Regions from separate parts of the Dyella caseinilytica genome, predicted to be linked through region 2. Evidence: riboswitches for the same ligand, from Rfam matches in the RefSeq annotation. Region 2 holds a riboswitch; the other holds the start of a gene.

Region 1 (6,955 bases), 1.6 Mb from region 2:
CAAGTGCTTGCGTCCGTGCATCTGCAGGTGACACCCGGCGAAACCTTTGGCCTGATCGGTCCGTCCGGCTGCGGCAAATCCACCCTGCTGCGTATTCTGGCTGGACTGCACTCGCAGTGGAACGGCAAGGTTTCGGTGTTCGGCCATGCGCTGCAACCCGAGCGCTATCCACACGACACGATGCGCAGTCTGGTACAGATGGTGTTTCAGGATCCCTACGCGTCTCTGCATCCACGTCATACCGTCGGCCGCGCTTTGCTCGAACCACTGAAGATCAATCGCGTCCCCGAACCTTTAAAGCGGATGCGCCAGGCGCTGGATGATGTCGGCTTACCGCCGGGTATCGAGCAGCGTTATCCCAACCAGATGTCAGGCGGGCAACGGCAGCGTGTCGCCATTGCGCGCGCCTTGCTATTGCAACCGACATTGCTGCTGTTGGATGAGCCAACCTCGGCACTGGATGTCTCGGTGCAGGCCGAAATTCTGAATCTGCTCAACCAGCTCAAGGCGCGTTACGGCATGACCATGCTGCTGGTCAGTCACGATGCCGGCGTCGTGGCGCATATGTGCGACCGCGCTGCCGTGATGCGGGCTGGCTCGATCCAACGGATACTGACGCGCACCGAGCTGACTGATTTGCAATGAGGCAAAACCGTGTCACCCGCATTGAATAAATGCGAGTAAGCGTGGATAGGACGAACTAAGCGGCAGATTTGTCGCCCTTCGTCTCCACCTTCGTCGACGAAAGCACGGGCACGGTAGCAATGGCAAACTGCGCCGCTTCTTCGAACGAATTGGCCACGCGGTCTATGGAGCCGCCAACGGTTATCTGTTCAGGCGCTTCCAGCAATTGGGGCAGCATCACAGCCACAATGGTCGCTTCGGGCAAGCGGTGACGCATATCGTTGGCAGTGGCATTGATCTGTTCCTCTTCCTTGCCGGCCGCACTGCTGACGACATAAACCATGGACACCGCGTCGGGTGTGGCCTCGGGATGCGCCTCGGATTCGAAAGCCTTGATGTCGTCCATCGAAAAATGGCGTCCGTCGATATTGAGGTCACGCAGGACGCGCACGAGTATTTCAGTCACCATGTCGTCGTCCTGCGTGCAGGCTTCCACGCAGAGCACGATCGACTTTGGCGCCACCGCCAATGGGCCTTGCCAGCGTCCGCTGACATTTTCACGTTGCTGGCGAAGACTCATCGCCAGACTACCGTCACCCAGTACGGAGTGACTTCGCCACCAGCTGAAGCGCCCGTGCGGCTCACCGCCCAGCGTTTCGATCACCCTCACGATCGAGCGCCGCGCCTTGAGCCGCTGTTCGGGGCCGATCGCGCCTCGCACGACATCGATATACGCCAGCTGCAAGGCCGGCAAAAGCACCACATCGCAATATTTGGCGAACGATTTGCGTTTTAGAAATTCGCGCGCTGCTGCGATCACTTCTTGTGAATCACCCGAAAGCATGCGTTGGTAGAACCGCTCAGGCAGCGACAGCGCCGGCCGGTCACCAAGCAGGATTTCCAGCAGCGACAACGCCTTCACATGCCGCCCTGCGACCACCAGGCACAGTGTGAGTGGCGTGGAAAGAATCAACCCGGCTGCGCCCCACAGCCAGCTCCAGAAAATGGCGGCAACGACCACCGCCAGCGGCGACAGTCCAGTGGTATGTCCATATAGATGCGGCTCAACCATCTGACTGACGATGATCTCTACCGCTGCAAACAAGCCCACCGTCATCAGCAACAACGACCAACCAGGATCCACCGCCGCCGCCAGCAGACTGGCAAGAATCGCCGCCAGCCATACACCGACATATGGCACGAAGCGCAACACCGCCGTGCAGGCACCCCACAGCAGCGCATTGGGCAGACCCATGATCATCAGGCCCAGCCAGATCACCACACCCACGCCAAAGTTGACCGAGAATTGCGATACGAAAAAGCGCGACAGGCGCTCACCTGCGTCGTTGATGGCCGCGGTGGTAGCACGCAGATCCTTGCCGCCGATCAGGCGGATAAAGCGGTCGCGCAATGATTCGTATTCCAGCAGCACGAAAATCAACACCACCAGCACGATGCCGCCGGTTTCCAGCGGCGTCCAGATGGAGGACAGCACCTTGGTCACCGCTTTGAGTGAGTTGCTGGTTGCCGTGGCCGCAGGTACGGCTGCCGTGGAAACCGTCATCACACCCTGGGCATTCGGCAACGTGGCGTAGTTGTCGTCCAGGCCGATGACCTTGCCTGCCTCGCCAGAAACGGCCTCCATCCGTCCGAGCGTATCGTCGTGCAGCACCTGCAGTTTGGCGTGAATTGTCGCCTCGTATTGCGGCAAGCTTCGGGCTAGATGGACCACCTGCGAGCCGATGATCGTCAGCAACCCGCCTAGCAGAAAGGTCAGCAGCAGTACGGCAATCAACACCGAGGGCGTGTGGCCAAACCCGATTCGCCGCAATCCACGCATCACCGGCGCCATCAGCAGGCCGAGTATCAACGCGAGCGTGACCGGAACCAGCACTTCCCTGCCGAAGTACAACAGCGCCAGGATCGCCGCCGTCGCGATGATGGTCATCGCGCGTTGATTGGCGACAGTTTGCGGCGGCGCGGGGTCGATGGGCATGGGTGCATCCTGATCAGTGATTCGGCGGCATCCACGTGTGCCGATGCTTCTAAATTACGCTTTCCGTTGCCCGAAAGACATGCACCGGCGCACTGCGACGGCATCCGATGACGACACAGTGGGGACATTCGGCTTGACAACCCGCCTCCCTGGCGGCACCTTGCGCCCTTCACCCGGGGTGTCCCGACGAGGGACTGAGATGCTGCTGGTGCGGTCTGCACGGTGCAGCAACCCGTTGAACCTGATCCAGTTCATGCTGGCGTAGGGATGGTGCGGATACCGGTGGCGGCTATTGCCCGCCCTGACGCTCGCCTCACGCCTGCCTGTTCCGGGTCATCCCTGCAGCAAGACCAGGACCGTGTTCATGGCCATCGATACATCCACCTCTGCCTCAGCCGCGCCGGTCGCGTACGGAGATCTGCTTGAGCGCATGCGCCACGCCTCGCCGCTCGTTCAGTGCATCACCAACTACGTCGCCATGAACTATGCCGCCAACATTCTGCTCGCCGCCGGTGCATCGCCGGCGATGGTGCATGCGCCGGAAGAAGCCGGCGAATTCGCCCGGCTCGCCGATGCCGTCACCATCAATATCGGTACGCTGTCCACACACTGGCTCGAAGGCATGCGCGCTGCGGCAAGAACCGCCAATGAAACGCGCAAGCCGTGGGTGCTCGATCCGGTCGCACATTTTGCGACCGGCTTCCGCCGCAAGGCTGTGGAGGATCTGCTTGGGCTTCGTCCCACCATCATCCGCGGCAATGCTTCAGAAATCATGGCGCTCGCCGGCCTTGTCAGTGCAGGCCGGGGCGTCGATGCAGGCGACAGTGTCGAAGAGGCCGAAACAGCAGCGCTCGCACTGTCACGCAGCACGCATGCGGTGGTGGCCGTCACCGGCGCGTCCGACTTTGTGACCGATGGCAGCCAGGCTGTGCGAATCGGCGGCGGCTCCGCACTCATGCCGCGCGTGACCGCGATGGGTTGTGCACTCACCTGCCTGGTTGGCGCATTTGCCGCTGCGGTACCCGAAACCCCGTTTCTTGCCACCGTCACCGCGCTTGCCTGCTTCAGTGCCGCCGGATCGCGCGCCGAGCAGGAATCATCCGGTCCGGGTTCTTTCGCCTGGCGCTTTACCGACGCGCTTGCCGCGCTCGATGCACGTGCGCTTCAGGCGCAAACGGATAAAGTGATCGCATGAAGCCGTTCGACCTGTCGCTCTACCTGGTACTGGATCCCGATCTCTGCCAGCGTCACTCGATGATAGAAACCGCCCGCGAAGCCGTTGCAGGCGGTGCGACCATGGTGCAGGTGCGACACAAGCAAGCTTCGACCGATGAGCGCATTGCGCTGGGTCGAAGCCTGATGGAAGCCCTGCGCGGCAGCAACGCCACTGTGATCATGAACGACGATGTGACCGCCGCCATCGAGTCGGGGGTCGATGGCCTGCATATCGGTCAGGGCGACATGACGCCCTCCCTGGCGCGCGCGCGCATTGGATCAGAGCTGATACTTGGCCTTTCGGTGAATACCGAAGGCGCAGCGCGGTTGATCGATCCGGCCATCATCGACTATGTCGGCGTCGGCCCAGTGTTTGCGACACCCACCAAGCCGGACCACGAAAAACCGCTCGGTTTTGATGGACTTGCCAAGGTCGTCGCCGCAAGTCCTGTTCCCACCGTGGCCATCGGCGGGCTGAAACAGGAGCACGTACAACGCGTATTGGCCGCGGGTGCGGATGGCGTAGCCGTGGTTTCCGCGATATGCGGAACCGCAGATCCGCGGCAGGCGGCACGGGCGTTGTGCGAGCGCCTCCGCGCCGCCCGATAGACGCTTTACGCGCCCCTAAAGTGACTTACCTGGGCGCCGGATCGTAGGGATCCACGTATGACGTACTCTGCCAATACACGTCCGTCTGATACTCGGCCGCGTCATAGAGCACTTCATGGATCTGGCCATCCTGCGGATCGAACACCTGAAGGACAAATTCTCCGGCGCCCTCACCTTCTTCGATGCCGACAATCACCACCCAGCGGCAATCTTGAAAATCGCAATTGGGAGCGCCGCCAGGATCGGCATCGCCAACGGTTGCCAGCAAAGGCTCGTTGCTGTCGATGGCAATGATGATTTCGTTGGGCGTCGGCAGCGGATGATCATCAACCATGCTCGGAAAACCCAGTTCGCTTAGCGCAGCGGCGGCAGATTGCTGCTGGTAAATGCTTCCATTGCAGAGATTCCAGGTCAGGGTCATCCAGGCCTGTGCCAACGCCTCGTCGCTGGCATAAGACTGGCCATTGGACTGGGCAAGCGTGTCGTACCAATTGATGATTTCTCTCGCCGCACACGCCCAGGATGAAAACAAAGACTCCTGTTTTTCACAAGGAAAGTTACGCAGTCTCGGCATGACGAAAAGTCCCTGGTTGATAATGATAAACGGCAAAACATCACCATGGCGGCGTACGAACACATAGCTACGTGACGCGCCATTTTTCTGCAGCGCTTGCATGCAAACAGGCTCATGCATGGACGACCCTGGATATTGCGCGTGAATAGGCACCATCCATGAAGCCACATCGAGCAGATGGCTGGAAACTCGTCACGTCGACAAACCGTGAATTTTTTGTCGACAAGTTTCCTCAATGACTTAATCAATGCGTTTTTCAGCCGTGGTTATCTGTTCACGGCGCCACTTCGCCACGATGATTTCCCGCTTAGTCAATACCAGTGCCGCCATCACCGTTCACGGGATGACCGCGAAAACGTTCAAGGATATTTCGCGCAAGCGCTGATCAGGGGGATCACAGTGGAAACGAAGGAATGTTCCGTCGGGTGCGATTGCGCGCCCGTGCTATGGGAGCGTCGTGCCGCCGTCGCCAGGCGATCGCGTCTGTTCCGGGATATGCCCGATGCATTGATTCACCATGTGGCAACGCATGCCACTGAACGCCGCCTGCGAAGCGGCGAAGTGCTTTTCCTGAAAAATGACCCGCAAGATTTCCTCGCGCTGGTCGTCTCCGGTTGTGTCTACGCCATGGTCTACGGACCCGATGGGCGAGAATTGATCGTCAACAACTTTCAATCCGGCGATGTCGTTGGCGAAACTGCACTGATCGATGGCCGAAGACGCGATACAACCGCTTTCGTCTGCGGCCCTACGCACATCCTGATTCTCCGCCGCCATCACTTCGAACCGCTGACCGCGGAACCGCTATTCCTCAATCGTCTGCTGGCGCTGCTCTGCTCACGCTTGCGTGATGTTGCCGCGCTGATCGAGTCGGTATGCCTGTATCGGCTTGAATCCCGCCTGGCCCGCTACTTTGTCACTGCGGTGGACGAATGCGGACTCGAAGCACCCGATGGCGTGCTCGTGCCCTTGCCACCCAGCCAGAGCGTGCTTGCTGCGATGGTGAATGCAAGCCGCCCCAAGCTCAACGCCCAGCTGCAAGCGTGGCGCCGCAGCGGCCTGGTGAGCTGGACCCAGGGCTCCCTGCTGATCACGGATGTCGATCAACTGCGGACCATGGCGCTCGATATTGCATAGCTTGAGTTACCCCGTGGCTTGATCCGGAATAAGTAACCCTACTTACTTGAACACCCAGCAGTTCGGGTCAAAAAAATTGCGCCGGAGATGCAATATCTCCGGCGCATGATCACCACGACAGCACGGATCAACCCTGAGCCGGACGGAAAGCGTTGAGCACTGTCAGCAGGCTGGTCAGGTTATCGGCCACGCCGGTCTGCGCGATCTTCTCGGTGGCACCGGCGGCAGCCGTCGTATCCAGGGTGTAGATCTGCATCACGCCCTGGTTGGCCGCAGCTTGCGACAGCGTGTTCTGCTGCTGCTGTGCCGATACCGCGTTCTCGAACAGGATACCGGTCGAGTGTGCCATGGTCTGGTAGATCGAACCCATCGCCATCGCTGGCGCTTCGCCGATCACCTTGACATTGGATTGGGTGACGGCATCGGTGATCTGGTTATTGACAGAGGTCGGAAAAGCCATTGTTGTGCTCCTGTATGTTTGGAATGGAAAGACAGCAGATCAAGAAACCGAATGACCGGTTCTATTACTACTGGCGGAACGCACTGAGAACGGTGAGTAGACTGGTGAGGTTGTCAGCCACACCCGTCTGCGCCACCTTCTCCGAAGCGCCCGCTGCCGCCGTGGTATCGACACTGTAGATCTGCATCACGCCCTGATTGGTGGCGGCCTGGGTCAGGGTGTTCTGCTGCTGTTGAGCGGCAACCGCGTTCTGGAACAGGATGCCGGTCGAGTGCGCCATGCTCTGATAAATGGAACCCAGTGCCATGGCGGGTGCTTCGCCGACCACCTTCACGTTGGA
Region 2 (6,955 bases):
GTGCAACTGGTAAAGGCCGATGCATTCCACACCCAGGCGGCGCAGGCTCATTTCCACCTGTTGCCGCAGGTATCTGGGATCATTGATCGGCTCGATATAGGGCGCGCCCGGCGCACCGTGAATCCAGTCGTTGCGACCACTGCGCAACATGCCTCCCTTGGTGGCGATCACCAGATCCTTCGGATAGGGATGCAGCGCCTTGCGAATGATCTCTTCGTTGTCGCCGGGGCCATAGGAGTCGGCGGTATCGATGAAGTTAATGCCCAGATTGTGCACAGCATGGCGCAAGATGCGGACGGCATGTTCCGGATCATCCGGGGGCCCCCACATGCCGTAGCCCGTCAGATGCATCGCGCCGTAACCAAATCGATTGACGACTCGATCGCCGCCAAGCACAAATTGCTTGGATGCCAGTTTGGGATACGTATCAATCATCACGTGACCTCCTCAATATGAGCTTTCGTCGTCGTTGCAGCCGACAAAGCCGGCCCTATCCACTGTCCAAGGGTGATCTCCGCAGTAATGCCTGGCCCGAAGCCGGCAACCATGCCGCGCGCACCATCCCGCACCGCGCCGGCTTCGAACATGCGCCGCGCAGCATCGAGCACCACCACGGATGCCACGTTCCCGTAGTTCATGAGCGTGGCCCTGCTGTCATCAAATCGACTGGGCGCAACGCCAAGGAAATGCGAGAGATCGTCCAGAATGCGTGGACCGCCCGCATGGATGATGTAGAAGTCCAAGTCCGATGCGTCCCATCCATATTCGCCAGCTACTGAGCGAAGCTCGGGGGCGAGCTGCTCCATGGTTCCGGGTACTCGCTTGTCCAGGCAGAAATGAAAACCCGTCGCTTTGATCGAATAGGAAATCCAGTCCTCGGTGCCCAGTACCAGGCGCGAACCGTTGCTGGTCAGGAGAATGCCGTCTCCCCCACGGCCACGCACCACCGCAGCACCCACCGCATCGCCGAACAAGCCATTTGAAAGCAGATTTCCCACGCTGAGATCGGTTGGCTGGTAGCAGAGCGAGCAAAACTCGCAGGCGACGATAAGTACGTTCGAACCGGGGTAGGCGAGACAGAAATCGTGCGCGCGATTGATAGCAGCACCGCCCGCGGCGCATCCCATCTGCGCGATCGGCAACTGCCGCGTGTCGTTTCGAAAGTCGAGTTCGTTGATCATCCAGGCAATCAACGACGGCATCGTAAATCCCGTGCAGGAAACGAAAACAATGGCGTCGACCTGGCTTGCTGCGAGCCTTGCGTGCGACAGCGCATCGTGAACCACCTTGGGTATGCACGCTTTCGCTTCACGCACGTAAACGAGGTTGCGCGCCTCGAAGCCAGGGTGCCGCAACGTCTCCTCGATGGGTTGGACGATATGGCGCTTGTTAATCTTCGTATTTCGTATGAGTCGCAACACCAGCGGAAGCTGCTCGTGGTGCGCATGGATCTTGCTGGCGAGCGCCAGTGTCTCATCAAGACCGATGACATTCGGCGGAACGAAAACAGCAGGCCTACAAAGTGTCGGCATAACGCTCTCCAGCGCAAGGAAGCCTGCGCGTAAAGGAATATTTCGTTACCACGCACACATTGCGAACGCTGATGGCTTGAACACGAGATAAAGCCATCCTGGAATGTCATATGAAAAATAACTTCATTGCACAAGCAACGTATTTCATGCAGTCATTCGGCACTGCCGCGACATTCATCGCTCCGTTGCTTGTATTGATTCGAAGCTGTTCGTGGTTGATAGCGCCCAAGACATTTCGCATTCATCAAGCCATCGTCAAATCATCGTTCACTCGCTTGAATTGCGAAGCAACGCACACTTAAGTTCATCGCATAACGCAACCAGGTCCCGTTATTTCAAACGAAAAAGAGGGACACGCTCACTCATACGACCGCACTTCGATGCAACATCTACCGCAAGCATAAAAAACGGCGACAGGCTCGCACCTGTCGCCGCTTGTGTGCACCAGAATCTGGCGCGATGAAAATCATCAAGCCTTGTGATAAACCTCGGCACCCTGCGCACGGAATTCAGCTGACTTCTCGGCCATCCCCTCTTCCAGCGCGGCCGTTTCATCCACGCCGTGCTCGGCGGCGTAATCACGCACGTCCTGTGTGATCTTCATCGAACAGAACTTCGGTCCGCACATCGAACAGAAGTGTGCGGACTTGTGTGCGTCCTTGGGTAGCGTTTCGTCGTGAAACTCCTTGGCCTTTTCCGGATCAAGACCCAGGTTGAACTGATCGTCCCACCGGAATTCGAAACGCGCCTTGCTGAGCGCGTTGTCACGCACCTGTGCACCTGGATGGCCCTTGGCCAGATCGGCGGCATGTGCGGCGATCTTGTAGGCGATGATGCCGTCGCGTACGTCCTGTTTGTTAGGCAGCCCGAGGTGTTCCTTCGGCGTGACGTAGCAAAGCATGGCGGTGCCGAACCAGCCGATCATCGCCGCGCCGATCGCGCTGGTGATGTGGTCGTAGCCCGGTGCGATATCGGTGGTCAGCGGCCCCAAGGTGTAGAACGGCGCTTCGTGGCATTTCTCCAGCTGGCGCTCCATGTTCTCCTTGATCAACTGCATCGGCACGTGGCCAGGGCCTTCGATCATCACCTGCACGTCGTGCTTCCACGCGATCTGGGTGAGTTCGCCCAACGTATCCAGTTCGCCGAACTGGGCGGCATCGTTCGCGTCGGCAATGCTGCCCGGACGCAGGCCGTCGCCGAGACTGAAGGATACGTCGTAGGCCTTCATGATCTCGCAGATGTCCTCAAAGTGCGTATAGAGGAAATTCTCTTTGTGATGCGCCAGACACCACTTGGCCATGATCGAACCGCCGCGTGACACGATGCCCGTGACGCGCTTTGCAGTCAGCGGCACGAAACGCAACAGCACGCCGGCGTGGATGGTGAAGTAGTCCACGCCCTGCTCGGCCTGTTCGATTAGCGTATCGCGGAACAGCTCCCAGGTGAGCTCTTCGGCGACGCCACCGACTTTTTCCAGCGCCTGATAGATCGGCACGGTGCCAATCGGCACTGGCGAGTTGCGGATGATCCATTCGCGTGTTTCGTGGATGTTCTTGCCGGTGGAAAGATCCATCACGGTGTCACCACCCCAGCGGATCGACCACACCAGCTTCTCCACCTCTTCCGCGATACCGGACGACACAGCGCTGTTGCCGATGTTCGCGTTGATCTTGGTGAGGAAGTTGCGACCGATGATCATCGGCTCGCTTTCCGGGTGGTTGATATTGGCAGGAATGATGGCGCGGCCGCGCGCCACTTCGTCGCGTACGAACTCTGGCGTAATCAATTTGGGCAACGACGCACCAAACGATTCGCCCGGATGCTGATTGCGCAACGCGCTTTCGCGCAACGCTTCGATGCGCTGGTTTTCGCGGATGGCGATGTATTCCATCTCCGGCGTGACGATGCCACGGCGCGCGTAATGCATCTGCGTGACATTGGCACCCGCCTTGGCGCGCAGCGGTGTGCGCGTGTGGCCGAAGCGGACGGTATCGAGATTGGCATCAGCAGCGCGCTCACGGCCGAATGCAGAGGTAAGGCCCGGCAACTGCTCCACGTCGCCGCGCTCCATGATCCATGGCGCGCGCAGCGCCGGGAGGCCAGCGGCGAGATCGACGGCGTAGTTCGGATCGGTATACGGGCCGGACGTGTCGTAAAGCGTGACCGGTGGGTTGCTTTCGCCACCGAACAGGGTCGGCGTCTTCGCTTGCTCAACTTCGCGCATCGGCACGTTCAGGTCAGGACGGCTGCCCTGTGCGTAGATCTTGCGCGATCCGGGAATCGGGCGCGTAACGGCTTCGGAAAGTTCTTGCGCGGCGCGCGCGAGATCGGAGGGCAAGGCATTCATCGGCGTTCGTCCTTCTAGTGTCCGCAGGCATTGCGCGGAAAGCGTGCGGAACATCCGCACTGGGATCGAAGCGATGGCGCCAACGCACGGTGCTCTGTGCGGCGAAGCTCCCTACACCGGTGCTAACCGGATCAGGTTCGAAGGGACTCTCTCAGCCGACTGCCGCCGGCACCCCCGCTTCCAAGAGGCTATTTGACCACGAAGCGGGGAGAGAAACGAGTGCGGAAACGTGACAGCCCTTAGTGCGGCGCGTAGGCGCGCAGGAACATCACCACACCGGCACGGGCGTTTTCCTCGATTTCCCGGGCATAGGTCTGCACGCATTCGGCGCAACCGAACATGCGGCGCATCATCATGTCGCCCTTGATCAGGGAGATGAACTGGATGGCGGCGCGGGAAACATCTTCAACATCGAGCTTATGGGCGTCAACGGCCTGCTGCAGCAGGCGTTCCAACAAGGCGCGGCTGCGCATCGGGCCTTCTTCCCACATCAGCTTGCCGTAGCGGGGATTACCCTGGCGGCAGTCGCTGAGGATGGCGCGGAAGGTGCCCACGGTTTCCGGGTCGCAATCAAGCCGGGCATGGACCTGGGCGATGCGATGAAGCGTGTCGCCAATGTCGGCGGCCGGATCGTAGCTGTAGATATCTTCAGGGAGCAGGTCCTGGACTCGCGCACGAATGACCTCGCGGAACAGGTTGTCCTTATCACCAAAATGACTATAGACGGTCAGCTTGGATACGCCCGCTTCGGCGGCAATCGCGTCCATGCTGGTGCCGGCGAAGGCGTTGCGGATGAACAGAGCCTTGGCCGCGTCGAGAATGGCCGCTCGCTTTTCCATGTCCTTCGGGCGGCCAGGCCCGTGCGGTTTGGTCAGCGGGATCGAGTTCATGGATGCACCTTCACAAATCAAAAAACCCAATTTATTATACGGGGCGGTTTAATTATTTCCTGAATGATACCGAATATTCATCCGATGTGCGTAACTATCCCTGAAATGGCGCTCAGCGCAGGCTATCGCAAGGCCCAGCGCCTGCTTTCCGGGTGGCTGGAGCACGATCGGACAGCCCGCAGACAGGTATTCATGATGCGTGCCACCATTGCAGCGCTTTCCGCGCCCGACCGGCACAGCCTGTCGCGCTGGCTGGCATGGCTGCACGTGGCGGCCATCAGCCGGGGCGAGTCGATCCTGGCCCGCATCCAGCGACTGGATCCTGCGCTGGGGGCGAGCACCGAATTGGCGCTGGCGCGCCTGCCTGTCAACATCGTTGGGGAGATGCTGAGCAAACATCGAAAAAGCGCGTAAGTGTCCGCGGACACTGGCTCTTTGCATGACTTACGTCAGGTCATCGCGATGACTTCCGGCACTTCGTACCACAGGGCGCCACCCGCACCCTAACCATTGTCGAAACAGGGTCTAAACGCTTATCCTTTTTGACCTTTTTTCGATCCACATAGGCTTGTTTTCCATGGCGATGAACTTCGATCAGGCGCGTCAAAACATGGTTGAGAACCAGGTGCGCCCCTGGGAGGTGCTGGATGGTCGCGTGCTCGAAGTGCTGAGCCGCGTGCGCCGCGAGGACTTCGTCGCACCCGAACATCGTCAGCTGGCTTTTGCCGATCTGTGTCTGCCGATCGGCCACGGCGAAGTGATGATGAAGCCGGTCATGGAAGGCCGCGTGCTCCAGGCGCTGGCGTTGAAGCCCGAAGATCATGTGCTGGAAATCGGCACAGGCTCCGGCTTCCTCACGGCCTGCCTGGCCAGCCTCGCCGCCCGCGTCACCAGTGTGGACATCCATGCCGATTTCACCGCCACGGCCGGCCAGCGCCTGCAGGCGGCGAGCATCGGCAACGTGCAGCTTGCCACCGGCGAAGCCATCAACGCATGGCAGCCGCAAGGCACGTTCGATGTCGTGGTGGTGACTGGCGCCGTTTACCGCATTCCCGATCGTTTCCTCGGCTGGCTCAAGCCAGCGGGCCGCCTGCTCGCCATCCGTGGCGAGTCGCCGGTGCAGCAGGTTGTGCTGCTGACCAGCGAAGGCAGTGCCCGTTACCAAGAAGAAAGCTTGCTTGAGACGGATCTTCCGTACCTCTCGCACGCTGAGCCACCCCGTCGTTTCGTTTTTTGATCCTGCAACCGACCCCGATACCTACGAGGCGAACCATGCGCTTGAAGCTTCTGACCCTTGCCCTGACCCTGGCGGCAGTATCCCTGCCCAGCCACGGCGAGGACTTGCTGGATGCATACCGTCAGGCGCGTGCAAACGACCCTGTACTGGCCCAGTCCGACGCGACCACCCGTGCCGTGTACGAAAACGTTCCGCAGGCGCGTGCACTGTTGTTGCCACAGCTCAACGGCACCGCGAGCCTGCAGCAGCAGAGCATCAACGGCTCGTCCGCGTCCGAATTCAGCAGCGGCAACGGCAACAACCTGAATCCGGGTCACGAGCGCACCCGCTCGTTCGGCGTCGAACTGGATCAGACCATTCTCAACCTGGCGGACATCGCGAACCTGCAGGCTGCGCATTCGACTTACAGCGCGCAGCAGCAGACGTATGAAGCGGCTGCCCAGGATCTTTTCGTTCGCGTGGCGACTGCCTACTTCACCATCCTCAACGATGAAGAGCAGCTCACCTTCGCCAAGGCCAACGAAGAAGCCTATCGCATCACCTACGATCAGGCAGAGCAGCAATACAAGGTAGGTATCGCCGCTGTCACCAACGTCTACCAGGCCAAGTCGTACTACGAAGCGGCCAAGGCCCAGACGGTCAGCACGGAAAATACGCTGGAAAACGATCGCCAGGCGCTTACGGTGATTACTGGCCAGCCGGTCGGCGAATTGAAGAAGCTGCGCCCCGACCTTCCGATGGATACCCCGGTCCCTGCCGACTCGCAGGCCTGGGTGGACAGCGCCCTGAAGAACAATCCCACGCTGCTTTCGGCACAGTTTTCGGAGACTGCCGCCGAACATGATGTCAACGCAGCTCGCGCCGGCCACCTGCCCACCATTACTGCCAGCCTGAGTCACGCCAAGAGCAGCTCATGGCTGGAAAATGGCAGCTATAACGTTGCCGGCAA

Evidence for each region. Region 2 has a riboswitch for thiamine pyrophosphate ahead of thiC (phosphomethylpyrimidine synthase ThiC). Riboswitches for the same ligand answer to the same signal wherever they lie in the genome.
Region 1: another riboswitch for thiamine pyrophosphate. It lies ahead of thiM (hydroxyethylthiazole kinase); the one in region 2 lies ahead of thiC (phosphomethylpyrimidine synthase ThiC).

Annotation. Positions count from the first base shown of each region.
Region 1 covers NZ_CP064030.1:2,109,556-2,116,510, reverse strand. Annotated here, with positions in the region: gene ISN74_RS09345 (ABC transporter ATP-binding protein) at 1-645, shown strand, start outside; gene ISN74_RS09340 (AI-2E family transporter) at 701-2,620, opposite strand; TPP riboswitch at 2,785-2,906, shown strand; gene thiM (hydroxyethylthiazole kinase) at 2,985-3,815, shown strand; gene thiE (thiamine phosphate synthase) at 3,812-4,444, shown strand; gene ISN74_RS09325 (hypothetical protein) at 4,470-5,018, opposite strand; gene ISN74_RS09320 (Crp/Fnr family transcriptional regulator) at 5,538-6,155, shown strand; gene ISN74_RS09315 (RebB family R body protein) at 6,283-6,615, opposite strand; gene ISN74_RS09310 (RebB family R body protein) at 6,683-6,955, opposite strand, start outside.
Region 2 covers NZ_CP064030.1:466,996-473,950, reverse strand. Annotated here, with positions in the region: gene ISN74_RS02015 (aldo/keto reductase) at 1-435, opposite strand, end outside; gene ISN74_RS02010 (type III polyketide synthase) at 435-1,532, opposite strand; gene thiC (phosphomethylpyrimidine synthase ThiC) at 2,002-3,879, opposite strand; TPP riboswitch at 3,971-4,065, opposite strand; gene ISN74_RS02000 (TetR/AcrR family transcriptional regulator) at 4,119-4,769, opposite strand; gene ISN74_RS01995 (hypothetical protein) at 4,854-5,183, shown strand; gene ISN74_RS01990 (protein-L-isoaspartate O-methyltransferase family protein) at 5,347-6,006, shown strand; gene ISN74_RS01985 (TolC family outer membrane protein) at 6,042-6,955, shown strand, end outside.